Regions from separate parts of the Methylophilus sp. Leaf414 genome, predicted to be linked through region 1. Evidence: predicted binding sites of a transcription regulator. Region 1 holds the regulator's gene; each other region holds the start of a gene.
What was found. Region 1 encodes sigma-54, which starts transcription at its own class of promoters, with help from an activator protein. Its sites were predicted from a motif close to TGGCACNNTTCCTGCT; they were not measured.
Positions count from the first base shown of each region.

Region 1 (4,654 bases):
AACAAATCCCGTCCTGTACTTTTTGGTGCAGCCTGCGCCAGATAGGGTTCAGCCAGCATGGCTTCTAATAAAACACTATTTACCTGTCCGCTGGCAGACCAGGTGCCATTGGCGTCAAAGGACTGACCTGTGTGTTGTTGCGTCCATTGATCGAGCAACATATTGCCGGGGCCGGAATCGAATCCGGTCACTTGCCCATCCACTGGTAACCACGAGATGTTGGCAATGCCGCCGATGTTGATAATAGCGCGGTTTTTAGTAAGGCTCGCAAACACCGCCTGGTGAAAGGCCGGTACCAAAGGTGCGCCCTGACCGCCTGCTGCCATATCCCGGCTGCGGAAATCACCTATTACTGTGATATTCGTGAGTTCTGCCAGCCGGGCATGGTTACCTAGTTGTAAGGTATAAGCCTGGCCATCTTGCAGGTCTGGACAATGGCGTATGGTTTGCCCGTGGCAGCCAATCGCGGTAATTGCTGATGCCGGCAATTGGCTTTGCTGCAAAATTTTTAATACAGACTCTGCGTAGAGCTCGGCCAAACTATTTGCCATCAGTGCTGCATCATGCAGTTCATTGATGGCAGGTTGGTGCAACGCCAGCAATGCCTGTTTGATTACGGATGGATATGGTACAAATGCCTGGTCAACTTGTTCAAAGCAATCACCGGTATGCGCGACCAATGCCGCATCAACACCGTCCAGGCTGGTGCCTGACATGATGCCAATAAAGTAACGCGTATCGGGGACTGCTGACTGTGAAATCATAGGCCCACATAGTAACATCGTCGCGGGATATGCCTACAGTAATGCACCAGATTACGTTAAAATAGCCGCTTTAATTTAAACCATGCTGTTAAGAAGTATCTTCGCTAACAGCATGACAGAAATGTATTTATGACAGACTCAAAACCTTCAGTCGAGGCGATTAGCACGGAAATTTCCCCCGCGATTGCCAAAGCACTGGCTATTATCAAACGCGGTGCGGATGAATTGCTGATCGAGCAAGAGTTGGTTGAAAAGCTCAAAACCGGCAAGCCACTGCGCATCAAGGCAGGTTTTGACCCAACCGCACCTGATCTTCATTTAGGCCATACGGTACTTATCAATAAATTGCGCCAGTTGCAGGATCTTGGTCACCAGATCTTATTCCTGATTGGTGACTTCACCGGCATGATAGGTGACCCTACTGGTAAAAGCACTACCCGCCCGCCGCTTACAGTAGAGCAGGTCAAAATCAATGCGGACACTTACTCAGAGCAAGTATTCAAAATCCTGGATCCGGCTAAGACCGAAATTGTGTTCAACTCCAAATGGTTGAGCGAGCTTGGTGCAGCTGGCATGATTAAACTGGCTGCCAGCCATACTGTGGCGCGTATGTTGGAGCGTGATGATTTTTCCAAGCGTTTCAAAGGTAATCAGCCGATTGCGATTCACGAGTTTTTATACCCGTTGTTGCAGGGCTACGATTCTGTCGCCTTGCAGTCCGATCTGGAGTTGGGCGGCACCGATCAAAAATTTAATTTGCTGATGGGTCGCGAGTTGCAGAAGCAGGCGGGAATGGCGCAGCAGTGTGTGCTGATGATGCCATTGCTGGAAGGTCTTGATGGCGTTAATAAAATGTCCAAATCGCTGGGCAACTATATTGGTATCAGCGAGGCACCCGAATTAATTTTTGCCAAAATCATGTCTGTCTCCGACACGCTGATGTGGCGCTATATTGATTTACTGTCTTTTGCCTCACTGGAAACGATCGCCGAATGGAAAGCGCAAGTTGCCGGTGGCGAAAACCCGCGTAATATCAAGGTAGGTTTTGCGCAGGAAATCGTAGCCCGATTCCACGGACAGGCAGCAGCAGAAAAAGCACTGGCAGATTTCCAGACGCGCGCCAAAGGTGGCATCCCTGATGATGTGCCGGAAGTGGAAGTGGCCATTGAAGGCGAGAGTATTGGTATCAGCCAGTTACTGAAACTGGCTGGCCTGGTAGAAAGCACCAGTGAAGCGATGCGTGCCATTCAGCAAGGTGGAGTGAAACTGGATAGCGTAAAAGTGGAAGACAAAAATCAGCAATTGGAAAAAGGCGTGGTGGTGGCCCAAGTTGGCAAACGCAAGTTCGCCAAAATAACCATTAAGTAATTAACTGCTTGAAAGTAAAAGGCCGCTTTTTAGCGGCTTTTTTCTGGAATATAGAGATTACGCTTTAAAGTGACTTACGCAAATTGGCGGGTGGAATGCTCAATGATTCACGATATTTGGCAATGGTCCGGCGCGCTACCACAATGCCCTGTTGTGCCAGGGTGTCGGTAATCTGATTATCTGACAATGGTTTTTTGACGTTTTCTTCTGCGACCATCTGTTTGATCAGTGCTCGGATCGCCGTCGCCGAGCAGGAACCACCAGCATCTGTCGCAACTGAGCTGCCAAAGAAGTATTTAAGTTCATAAACGCCGCGTGGTGTGAGCATATACTTATGCGTAGTTACCCTGGAAATGGTGCTTTCGTGCAATTCGAGTTCTTCGGCAATCTCACGTAATACCAGCGGGCGCATGGCAATGTCACCGTGCTCAAAAAAGTTGCGCTGCCTATCCACAATTGCTTGCGATACGCGCAATATGGTCGAGAATCGTTGCTGGATATTCTTGATCATCCATTTGGCTTCTTGCATCTGGCTTTGCAGATACTGGCCGGAACTCTCACGATTACGTTTAAGAATATCGGCATACATCTGGTTGATGCGCAATTTAGGGATCACGCCATCATTCAGGGTAGCTACCCAAATACCTTTAATCTTTTTGACCACCACATCATGCTGGATAAAATGATCGTGGCTGAAATTGGAAAATTCGCTACCCGGCCTCGGGTTTTGCTGGCGGATTAGCTGTTGCGCGCCTTTGAGTGAGGTTTCATCGCAACTCAATTGTTTGCGCAGCTTCACAAAATCTTTATTGGCAAGCAGTGCCAGATGATCTTTGACCAGTGCAATGGCGGTTTTCAGGTAGGGCGTATCCCCAGGCAAGGCATTAAGTTGCAATAACAGGCATTCACGCAAATCGCGTGCACCTATGCCGATGGGATCAAGATTCTGGATCAGCTTGAGTGCGGTCTCCAGCTCGAGCAAATCTACCTCAAGTTCAAGCGGCAGGTTTTCAACGACTTCCTGCAGATCCTGTTCGAGATAGCCGTCATCATTAATGCTGTCGAGCAGCAGTTTAACCAGGCTCATATCACGGTGCGATAAATGCGCCAGCTGAATCTGGTCTATGAGGTGCTCACGCAAGCTGATGCTGCTGGCATCCTGGCGGGAGAAATCGCCGTCTTCATCGTCATTATTGTTGCGGCCTGCCTCGTCCCAATTGCTGGTACTGCCAAATTCGCCATAATCATCTTCAAATTCCGGCGGTGTGAATTCTTCATTAAGGTTGGGTAATTCGCCTTCGTTACCGCTAAGGTCATCCCGTAATTCTTCACGCAAAGTATCGGCTGGCGAAGAAATATCCTGTTGAATGGCAACGTCAAATGAACTGGCATCTTCCACTTCAGCCTGAGCCTGCAACGGTGCTTCGGGCGTGTTATCTTCAAACTCGCCTTCTTCATTGTCAGCCATTTCCAGTAAAGGATTTTCCTGCAAGATGGCTTCCAGCTCCTGGTTAAGTTCCAGCGTCGACAATTGCAACAGACGGATAGACTGCTGCAACTGCGGCGTCAGAGCCAGGTTTTGCGACATGCGTAATTGCAGGTTTTGCTTCATAACAAATTACAGCCTAAAGTTTTTGCCCAGATATACTTCACGTACACCTTCGTTCTGGATGATTTCATCCGGCGTACCCGCGGCAAAGATGGCGCCTTCATTCACGATATAAGCGCGGTCGCATATATCCAGCGTTTCACGCACGTTATGATCTGTGATTAAAATGCCTATATTCTGGCTGCTGAGGTAACGGATAATTTTCTGGATCTCGATCACCGCAATCGGGTCAATCCCGGCAAATGGCTCATCCAGCAGAATAAACTTCGGGTCAGTTGCCAGGCAACGCGCGATTTCAACCCGGCGGCGCTCACCCCCTGACAAACTGACAGCCTGGCTATTGCGGATATGCTGGATATGTAGCTGATCCAGCAATGATTCCAGTTTGGCTTCACGCTGTTCAGCGGTATAAGGACGGGTTTCCAGTATCGAAAGAATATTATCGGTCACAGACATCTTGCGAAAAATGGAGGCTTCCTGCGGCAGGTAGGCCAGACCCATACGCGCACGCTCATGCATGGGGGCGTGGCTAACATCGGTACCATCCAGGGTGATACGGCCGTCATCCAATGCCACCAGGCCAACAATCATATAGAAGCTAGTGGTTTTGCCTGCACCATTCGGACCCAGTAATCCGATCACTTCACCACTGTGCAAATCAAGCGTGGTGTTTCTGACGACGGTACGGCCCTGATAGGTTTTTTTTAAATGGCTGACGCACAAATGGCTGTTGTCTGGAGAAACGGTTGTTTGCATATTGCCAGTCTTTACTGTGATTCTTTCTTGGATCCGTTTTCAGGTGCATCGGGTACCGGTTCAGTCCTTAACTGCAACGAGCGATTCATCCGCAACCCTTGTTGGGTATTAGATTTGTTATCTAACACTGGTGGGGTTGTTTTGTTTTTTGGCTGTA
Region 1 is NZ_LMQQ01000005.1:67,604-72,257, forward strand. Features, by position in the region: gene ASG24_RS12900 (anhydro-N-acetylmuramic acid kinase) at 1-764, opposite strand, end outside; gene tyrS (tyrosine--tRNA ligase) at 894-2,132, shown strand; gene ASG24_RS12910 (RNA polymerase factor sigma-54) at 2,197-3,744, opposite strand; gene lptB (LPS export ABC transporter ATP-binding protein) at 3,751-4,497, opposite strand; gene lptA (lipopolysaccharide transport periplasmic protein LptA) at 4,509-4,654, opposite strand, start outside.

Region 2 (4,654 bases), on a different contig from region 1:
AGTACATTCATGTCTTTTTGCTGGCCACCGATGCCCATTTGCACGCCATACACCAGGCCGTACAACACATGTGCAGCATGCAGTTCACCGTTTACCATCTTGTCACGCACGCCAGCCCAGGAAGCTTCTTTCGAAGGCACAATCTTGATGCCGTATTTTTTATCAAAACCCATTTGCGCGGCGACTACGATAGGCGCACAGTCTGTCAGTGGGATAAAGCCGACTTTCACTTCGGTGATTTCAGGTGCATCAGAACCGGCTGCCCATGCCTGGCTGCGGATCGCAGACGGCACCATGTTCATCATGGCGGCGGCTCCAAATGCACCGGCTAGGGTATGCATAAAGAAATGGCGGCGCTGGTTATCTACCTGCTCAGGTTGACTGTCTGCCGCAGGAAGAATGACTGTTTTCTTATCTGAACTGCTCATTGCTGCTCCTTGATATGATTAATCTGGATAATGATGAATTGGGAAACGTAAAACGAAAAAAGGCGTCCTGAGTGCAAACGAGGGTTCGTTTACACTCAGGACGCCTTTGTCCTCAATCTTTAAAAACTGCTTACGATGAGTGGCCTGATTTTTATCAAGCTCGCAATTTCAACTTACTCTACTCGTATCCAACCGCCGTTAGTTGAGTACTTAAAACTTGTTCAGCAATTGTTATGCCAAAAATAGTGTTGGGTTTAAGTGTTTGTTCTATTTAGGTTTTTTGTAATATTCTTTAAAGAAGTGAGCGATGTGCATCGCACCATACAAGTGCGGATGCACCAAGGAAAGCGTGATTAACCGGTGTTTTTGTGCAGGGTGAGGATATTCTCGGCGACATCAATCACCTTGCGGTTTTGTTCCATCGCCATGCTGCGCAGAGACTTGTAAGCCTCCATTTCATTGATGCCCAGTGTACTCATCAGCAAGCCTTTCGCACGCTCAATCTGCTTGCGTTCAACCAGGGCTTTGCGGGTATCCGCCAGCTCGCTTTCCATATCTGCGATCTGCTGTGATTGTTGCTGCAACAGGCTGATCATCGAGGCGATCGGGTAAGTCTGGATTGTGTCTTGCGCCTGGAAATTCAAGGCACTTTCCACCGGGATTGCCAGGTTGAAAAACGTGCTATCCAAGGTTGAAGAGCGCTTGGCCGCAATCGTATTTAAATATTCCTGCGTTTGTTCCAGATCGTGCCTGGCCTGGTGTGCCAGCGCTTTCAGCATGCTATGCATTTTCTCGATTAACTGGCATTGAATCTGCCAGATTTCAGTTTGCAGTTGCGTGCATAAATCAAACCAGATATCTGCATCACTGGATTTCAGCGGCTGCTGGTCCAGGGCGGAGGTCAGTTTATGACGATATTTCAGGTGCTGCCGGTGCAGGCTGGTTGCTTGCAATGCAGTCCAGGCTTGTCTTAACTCATCACCGCCCAGTTGGCTGAATAATTCAAAATGCCGCTCTTGCTGGGCGACCAGTTCCAGTAGTTTTTGCTGGTGCGGCAGTTGCAAGCTACCTGAACCAAAGATATAAGAACCGACCGCGCGTTCCTGGCCTGCAAACTCCTTACCTTGAATCAAGTTGTACAGCGTGAGTAAACAGGTGGAAATCTTATTGTTTACCGAACTATCCGTGATTTCAAAAATGAGCGAAATCAGGCTGGCAATCAGGCGGCTGAATGACTCAATGCAATCGGTAAAAGAAATCTTTTGCAGGGTGATCTGGTGGCGCAACGATGTTTGCTGGTCCAGGCCTAGCAGTATCCAGGAAATTAAAGTCAGCTGCTTAGCATCTGCCAGTGCGTTCTGATCAAGATGCTGCGTTAACGCCTGTTTGAAGCGTGTTTCCAGCGCAAGATTTTTGCTGATGATCTCTGCGCGTTCGGAAGCAAAGCGCTTGCCCGCAGAAGCCAGGTACAGGGAGCTTGCCCCACGTTCAGCCTGCATCTGGTGCACCATCTGGCCTATGCTTTCGACAAATTGAATGCAGGTATCCAGGCGTTCAAGCTCTTCGATATGCCTGATTTTGGCCAGGATAATGGTTTGTTCGGGGGAAATATCTGTACTCATTACTGAAAACCTAAGCAAAAAATGTGCACGTTCCCGATGCACATTCATTTTTGTATAAAACGGAATTAAAGCAGGCTTAATGAAAGAGGAACCTGATACGGATGACGCGGCAGCGAAGCAGTCGTGAACCAGGAGTCCACTAATGCCAGCCACCACCCAATACTTTGTATAAGGTCAGTTGGCTGGCGGCATCGCTTAACTGCAAAGTCACCAGTGTTTGCTCGGCAGTATAAAGCGTTCTTTGCGCATCGAGAACGACCAGGTAACTATCGACGCCATTTTTAAAACGGGCATCGGCCAGTCTGAATGCTTCAGCGGCGGCGCCATTTAATGACTGTTGTGCTTCCAGCTGTGCCTGCAAACCTTCGCGCTGTACCAGTACATCTGCCACTTCCCTGAAAGCAGTTTGTACGGTTTTTTCATATTGCGCGAGCAGAATCTGCTGGTTTTTTTCACCAATTTCCAGGTTAGAGCGGTTACGACCGGCATTGAAAATTGGCAGGCTGATTTGTGGCACAAAAGTCCAGATGCGGGAGCCCGGACCAAACAAGCCATCCAGCTCGGTGCTGGCCGTACCGATGGTGGTGGTCAGGCTGATGGTTGGGAAGAACGCAGCACGCAGCGCGCCAATGTTGGCGTTGGCACCTTCCAGCAAGTGTTCGGCTGCACGTACATCAGGCCGTTGCTGCAAAGTCGTGGAGGTGACGCCACGCGGCAATGCTGTAGTAAGTGCCACGCTGGAAAGAGCGCTATCCGGCAAAAAGGTTGAAGGCACCATACTGCCAGCCAGCAGGTTGAGGGCGTTGATATCCTGCTTGATCTGGATATTGTAAGTGGCGACGGCGACGCGCGCATTATCAACACTGGTTTGCAACTGCCTTAAGGTCAGGGCGTTGGCGACGCCGAGCTCAAACATTTTCTGGTTGATCTCGTAAGTATTTTGCTGGCTTTTCAATGTTTGCTGGGCGATTTCCAGCCGCCGTTTATCGGCAGCCAGCGTCAGCCAGGCTGTGGCGACTTCGGCGACCAGGCTGATTTGCGTACTTTTGCGGTTTTCCTCCTGTGAATAAAACGTCTGCAAGGCCTGCGCATTTAGATTACGGATACGGCCAAACAGGTCCAGTTCATAAGCACTAAAACCAACCGTGGCGCGGTAAACATGCGATACGTTCCCGCTGTTATTATTACTTGCGGCGACAGTGCCTGCAGAGACATTGCCATTGTTGCCAACGTTAGAAAGACCTTTAGAGGCAGTTTCTGACAAGGTTGCGGCTACGGTGGGAAACAAATCTGCGCGCTGTACCTGATATTGCGCCCTGGCTTTTTCTATATTCAGCGAGGCCACCCGCAAATCGCGGTTATTTTTTAATGAAAGATCCACCACTTGCTGCAAACGTTTATCGGTAATAAACGATTGCCAGCCAAGTTCGGTCAGCGCTTTCTGATCATTGTCGACTGTGCCAAAGGTGGCAGGCACCGGTGCTTCAGGCGGGCTGAAAAACGGCGCCAGGTTGATGCAGGCAGTCAGTAATAGTGAGCACGTGATTAACGCAGCCTGTTTAAAATATTGGCTCATGGCATGCAGCTTACTCATGTTCTGCCTTACTGTGCTGTGATACTTCGGCTGAAACACTTTCGACCTGATAAGGGAACAAAGTACGTATCAACACATAAAATAAAGGCACGAAAAATATACCAAGGAAAGTCGCCGTCAGCATACCGCCGAGTACGCCGGTACCAATCGCCTGGCGGCTGACGGCACCTGCGCCTTCACTGAAAGCCAGCGGCAATACGCCGAAAATAAACGCCAGCGAAGTCATCAAAATAGGCCGCAGGCGCAATTGCACCGCTTCCAGTGTTGCTTCAATCAGCGGCTTGCCCTGTTCTTGCAGGTGCTTGGCGAACTCCACAATCAGGATCGCATTTTTGGCGGCGAGGCCTATGGTGGTCAGCAAGCCGACCTGGAAGTAAACGTCAGCCGTCAATCCGCGCAAAGTGGTGGCCAGTACGGCACCCAAAATACCCAGCGGTACGACCAGAATGACCGAGAAGGGCACCGCCCAGCTTTCATACAAGGCAGCCAGGCACAGGAAGACGAAGATGATGGAGACGGCATAGAGTAACGGTGCCTGCGAGCCGGATAAACGCTCCTGGTAAGATTGCGCACTCCATTCATAACCTATGCCATCCGGTAATTGTTTAATGATGTCTTCGGCAATCTGCATGGCTTCACCAGTACTGATGCCTTTGGCCGGTTCGCCAACAATTTCCATAGAGGAAATGCCGTTAAAGCGTTCAAGCAAAGGCGAGCCGGACACCCATTTCGTGCTGGAGAAAGCCGAGAACGGCACCATATCATTCGTGGTGTTGCGAACGTACCAGCGTTCGATATCTTCAGGTTGCATGCGGAACGGCGCGTCACCTTGCAGATAGACTCTTTTCACGCGACCTTTATTAATGAAATCATTCACATAGGTACCACCCATGGCAATCGAGAGCGTGGAGTTAATGCTGGCAGTTGTCAGGTTGTAAATGCCGGTTTTCTGGTCATCGATATTTACCCTGAACATAGGCGTGTCATCCAGCCCGCTCGGGCGCACCCGG
Region 2 is NZ_LMQQ01000004.1:152,995-157,648, forward strand. Features, by position in the region: gene ASG24_RS09775 (CmpA/NrtA family ABC transporter substrate-binding protein) at 1-428, opposite strand, end outside; gene ASG24_RS09780 (nitrate regulatory protein) at 782-2,050, opposite strand; gene ASG24_RS09785 (efflux transporter outer membrane subunit) at 2,190-3,644, opposite strand; gene ASG24_RS09790 (efflux RND transporter permease subunit) at 3,637-4,654, opposite strand, start outside.
Region 2: a site for sigma-54 is predicted at 2,064-2,079, ahead of ASG24_RS09780 (nitrate regulatory protein). Genes of this name have one in related genera too.

Region 3 (4,654 bases), on a different contig from region 1:
AAGTGCAATATTGCTCACCATCAACAGACGCCGATTGGGAAGATCACACACATACGCTACAGCTCCATTGACGACGTAAAAACGGCCAGCCGGTGATGATAACGGGAAGGCGCTACCCGCAAACTGCATTAGTTTTAAATTGACATCGGGAGCTGCGTTGATAACGCGGAGCGTATCCCCATTGTAGACATCAGCACCTTGTATACCGAGGTTATAAATGACTAACTGATCGTTAACGGCCATAGAAGGCAGATCTCCAAGCACCCTCATGTTATTGGCGCCAAAGTCATCCTGCTTGTAGCGGCCGCCTGATTTGATGGGTACAAACTGAACAAAATCACCGGCGGGAGACACCCACACACTGTTAGGCAGAGCATTTCTGATATCGCGCGACATACGCCGCAATGAAATATCGGCACGGTCTGCCAGCTCGTAATAGGCTTCAGAGTTCACATAAGCCATGACCGAATGCCGAATAAACGTGGATGAGATACCGCCGATAATCGCGGTAACAGTAATGACCACCACTAGCTCCACCAAGGTAAAGCCGCGCATGAATGCACAAGATTTTTTAAACTCTTGGCGCATAGCGAACCTTGAAACCTGTTAGCTTGATTCTGGTATTGGAAGGACCAGTCACCGTAACGTCAACTCTTAGAACCGCATCCGCAGGTAGTCCCGCAAAAGGTGCGGCACCGCCCGCTTGCGCGATTACTACTGCAGCTGTGTACGCCGTCAAACCGGGAATGGAAACATTGCTGCCTATGCGGCAAATACTTGCACACCCGCCGCCGGGCATGGTGAAACCGCCATAATCGGCGACATTATCAAAAGGGTTAGTTGCACTGTACCTGCTCTCACCCGCAGGTGATGGGCCGTTAAGATTATTCTGCGGGGTTGTACAATTGCCGTAACCCACAGCGGTTGATGCATTCGGGTCATCAGGATCACAAAATGTGAAAGGCATTTGCTGGATTTCCTGCATCAGCGACTCGGCAATCGCAATCGCCTGTTTACGCGCCATGGGGTTAGCAGAGTGTCCACTCATCCAGGCTAACGCGCCTACCACACCTGCTATTGCCGTGGTCACAATCACAATAAACACCACCAGCTCCACTAGCGAAAATCCACGATTGGATTTTCGAGTCCGACTGTTTATATTTTTTATTTTTCGACTGATTTGGGACATAGTAATGTGCCAGCCAAAGCATGGTTAGCGTATGTAACCGGTGTCAGCTTCGATGTTTACTGTGAATGTTTGCGCATTATTTTTTTGATTGGTCACAACATAATTTGCTGCTACATTAGGTACAGCTTGACCTAACCCGTTAAACCCCAAACTATTGTTAGATGGATTCACACTGACATTTCTGGAAAGTGTCATCACATAAGGGCCATCTGTTTCGGGATTAATCACGGCCTGCGCCAGCGGACAGTTCGGGTCACTCACAAAACATAATTTGACGGTTTGAGGCTGTGCTGCGGTATCGGTAATTACAAACACTTGTCGTCGTTGCGCTATCGCAGTTTTTTGCGCATACCGTAATGTAGATGAAAGCAAACCCGCGTCTCCGCGGGTTTCAAAGATATCGCCATTCGCAAACCTTGGCGTAGCCACAGCTATCACAATGCCCGTTAAAGAGATGACTACAACCAACTCAACGAGCGTAAACCCATGAGTTTGCTTCATCCTTCATTAACCACCACATCTTGCTGCAGTTAAGTTTGCAGTACTTACCAATCCTGTAGCCTCTGTATATGTAACAGTACACTGTGTAAATGTACCCACTTGGAAAGTGGAAACCCCTGCTGCATGGGTAGGTGTACCAAACTGTGCATCCAGATTTTGCAACGCAGCAACAATACCAGCTGCATCCGCTGTTGGATAACCAGTTGCATTTACTGTTACGTTGTTTCCATCCATTGGTACGACCAGATTAGCAGTATTACTTCCGGCAGCTACCCAGGATGCGCGCGCCATATTTGCTGCTGAGCGCAGTGAAGCTGCAAGCCCGTTGCCCGCTGCGACTCGTGCATTTGATTGCACATTAACAAATCTTGGCAAAGCCGTCGCTGCCAAAATACCTAATACAGCAATCACCACAACCAATTCAACCAATGTAAAGCCAGCCTGTTTTTTCATTCCCAAGACTCCTAATCAAAAATTCCTGCCTTTATTGTCACAGTGACAGGTGCAAACTGCGTTAATTTTATGCCAGCAAAAAGTATGCCAGACAATTTTGGTCCAATATTTAAATAGCTCTAAACATCAGACATTTTTAAAACTATACTGAATAATGATACGATTTTTTTAATGAATAATTTCAATGATAAGAATTGAAAAACTGCTCATCCTTTTTAATTAGCCGCTTTTGAGCATGACAGAACTCATGTCCCAAATCGGCAAAAATACCCCTAAGGCCAAGACCAAGACCAGCGCACCTAAAAACATAATCATGATAGGCTCGATTTGCGCCCCCAGTGTTTTAACGTCATATTCCACGTCAGCTTGATACATATCCGCGATTTCTTGCATTAAATCATCCAGCGACCCAGACTCTTCACCAACAGCGATCATCTGCAATACCAGAGGATTAAATACGCCTGTTTGCGTTGCCGTCCTTAGAATAGTCTCGCCGCGCTCAATGCCGGCAGACATGCTAAGAATCTTGACCGAGATATAATCATTCTCAACGGTTTGAGAGACTAGGCGCAAAGCGGAAAGAATGGGTAATCCACTGCGTGTGGAAAGCGCAAAACTTCGCGCAAACCTGGCCATGGTGCCTTTAAAAATAATCTTTCCGGCGATGGGAATACGCATTTTGACTCTATCCCAATTCGAGCGGCCTGCGGCTGTACTGATATAGGACTTAAAAGTGTAGGCGGCACCAATAATCATACCAATCAACACAAACCAGTAATTGCGCATAAAACTGGAGAATGCGATCAGAATTTTGGTAATGAATGGTAGATCCGCATGCATACTGGCAAATACTTTTTCAAACTGCGGGATCACCATGATATTAATGACCACAATGGCAATCGCCATGGCGGTCATTACAAACATGGGGTAACGCAGAGCCGACTTGATTTGCCCGCGCATGAAGCGCTCGAATTCAATGTGCTCGGCTAACCTGGCAAAAATATTATCGAGATTACCGGTGGTTTCACCCACACGAATCATGCTGATATAAAAGTTATCGAATACTTTGGGATGCTCGGTCATTGCCATTGACAATTCACGACCTGCATCCAGACTTGTTCTTAGCTGGCCAACTACTTTAGCCAGTTTAGCGTTGCCTACAGAGCTCTGGATTCCGTTGAGCGCGCGCATGATAGGAATGCCCGCTTTAAGCAACGTGTACATCTGGCGGCTGAATAACATGACATCGAGGCTGGTGACTTTTTCTTCAAACAAATTGAAAGCTACCGCTACTGCTGCTTTTTGCTTGATTTCAATAGGTGTGATTTTTGAAAGGAGAAGTGCGCTACCTACAGCATCCAGATCGGCTGCTTCCTGCACCCCGGAAACCATCAACCCATCTTCGCTACGTCCTTTATATTCAAATATCGGCACAGGCTTTATCCTTCAAACTGGTTATCTACACGCATAATTTCGTCCAGTGTAGTTTTACCCTGCAGAGCAAGCTGTAAAGATTGATCTTTTAAGGTTTTACCTTTAAGTTTTTCGCGGGCTTTCTGGATAAAAATATTGGTATCCGGCATGTTGGCTGCCATCGCCAAATCATTCGTCATTTCCAGAAGCTCATACAAGCCGATACGACCAAGATAGCCAGTGCGATTACAGTGTTGGCAACCTTTGCCATGCTTGAACACCGATGGAATTTCTTCCTGGGGTAGCACCTGACGTAACCAGACGGCTTCATTTTCGGTCGGCGTATGGTCTACGGCACAGTGCGGACAAATTAGCCGCACTAGACGTTGCGCCATCACACCTAACAGTGACATTGCCACCATAAAGCGCGGCACGCCCATGTCGATTAAACGCACGGGCGCAGTGGAGGCATCATTGGTATGCAATGTGGATAACACCAGGTGACCTGTCATGGAGGCGCGCAAGCCGGTTTGGGCGGTTTCTTCATCCCGCATCTCTCCCACCAGCACGATATCAGGGTCTTGCCGCAAAATGGCACGTAACAGTTTGGGGAAGTCGAGCTCGATCTTTTCGCTCACCTGAGTCTGAATAATACCGGGTAAACGATATTCGACCGGGTCTTCGACAGTAATCACCTTGGTTTCAGGCGTATTGAGTTCACTCAGTGCCGAATAGAGGGTCGTTGTTTTACCACTACCGGTCGGACCTGTAACCAGCACCATGCCACTTGGCCGGTTGATCATTTTGCGGAAGCGTGCCAGCAATTCTGGTGGCATGCCCAGCTTATCCAGCTGAAAGTGCGAAGTATTCTGGATCAGCAACCGCATCACTACCGTTTCGCCATACTGCGTAGGCATGGTAGAAATACGCATATCTACTGCACGGCCTTTGACGGTGAAGCCAAAACGGCCATCTTGCGGCAGGCGTTTCTCGGAAATATCCAGGCCGGCCATGATTTTGAGGCGCATGATCAGGGCAGACACAATTTTCATATCCGCCTGGGTCTGGAAATGCATGACGCCATCAATCCTGAAGCGG
Region 3 is NZ_LMQQ01000006.1:59,057-63,710, reverse strand. Features, by position in the region: gene ASG24_RS13810 (type II secretion system protein) at 1-555, opposite strand, end outside; gene ASG24_RS13805 (prepilin-type N-terminal cleavage/methylation domain-containing protein) at 572-1,189, opposite strand; gene ASG24_RS13800 (Tfp pilus assembly protein FimT/FimU) at 1,214-1,690, opposite strand; gene ASG24_RS14915 (type II secretion system protein) at 1,697-2,143, opposite strand; gene ASG24_RS13790 (type II secretion system F family protein) at 2,363-3,577, opposite strand; gene ASG24_RS13785 (GspE/PulE family protein) at 3,583-4,654, opposite strand, start outside.
Region 3: a site for sigma-54 is predicted at 2,218-2,233, ahead of ASG24_RS14915 (type II secretion system protein). Genes of this name have one in related genera too.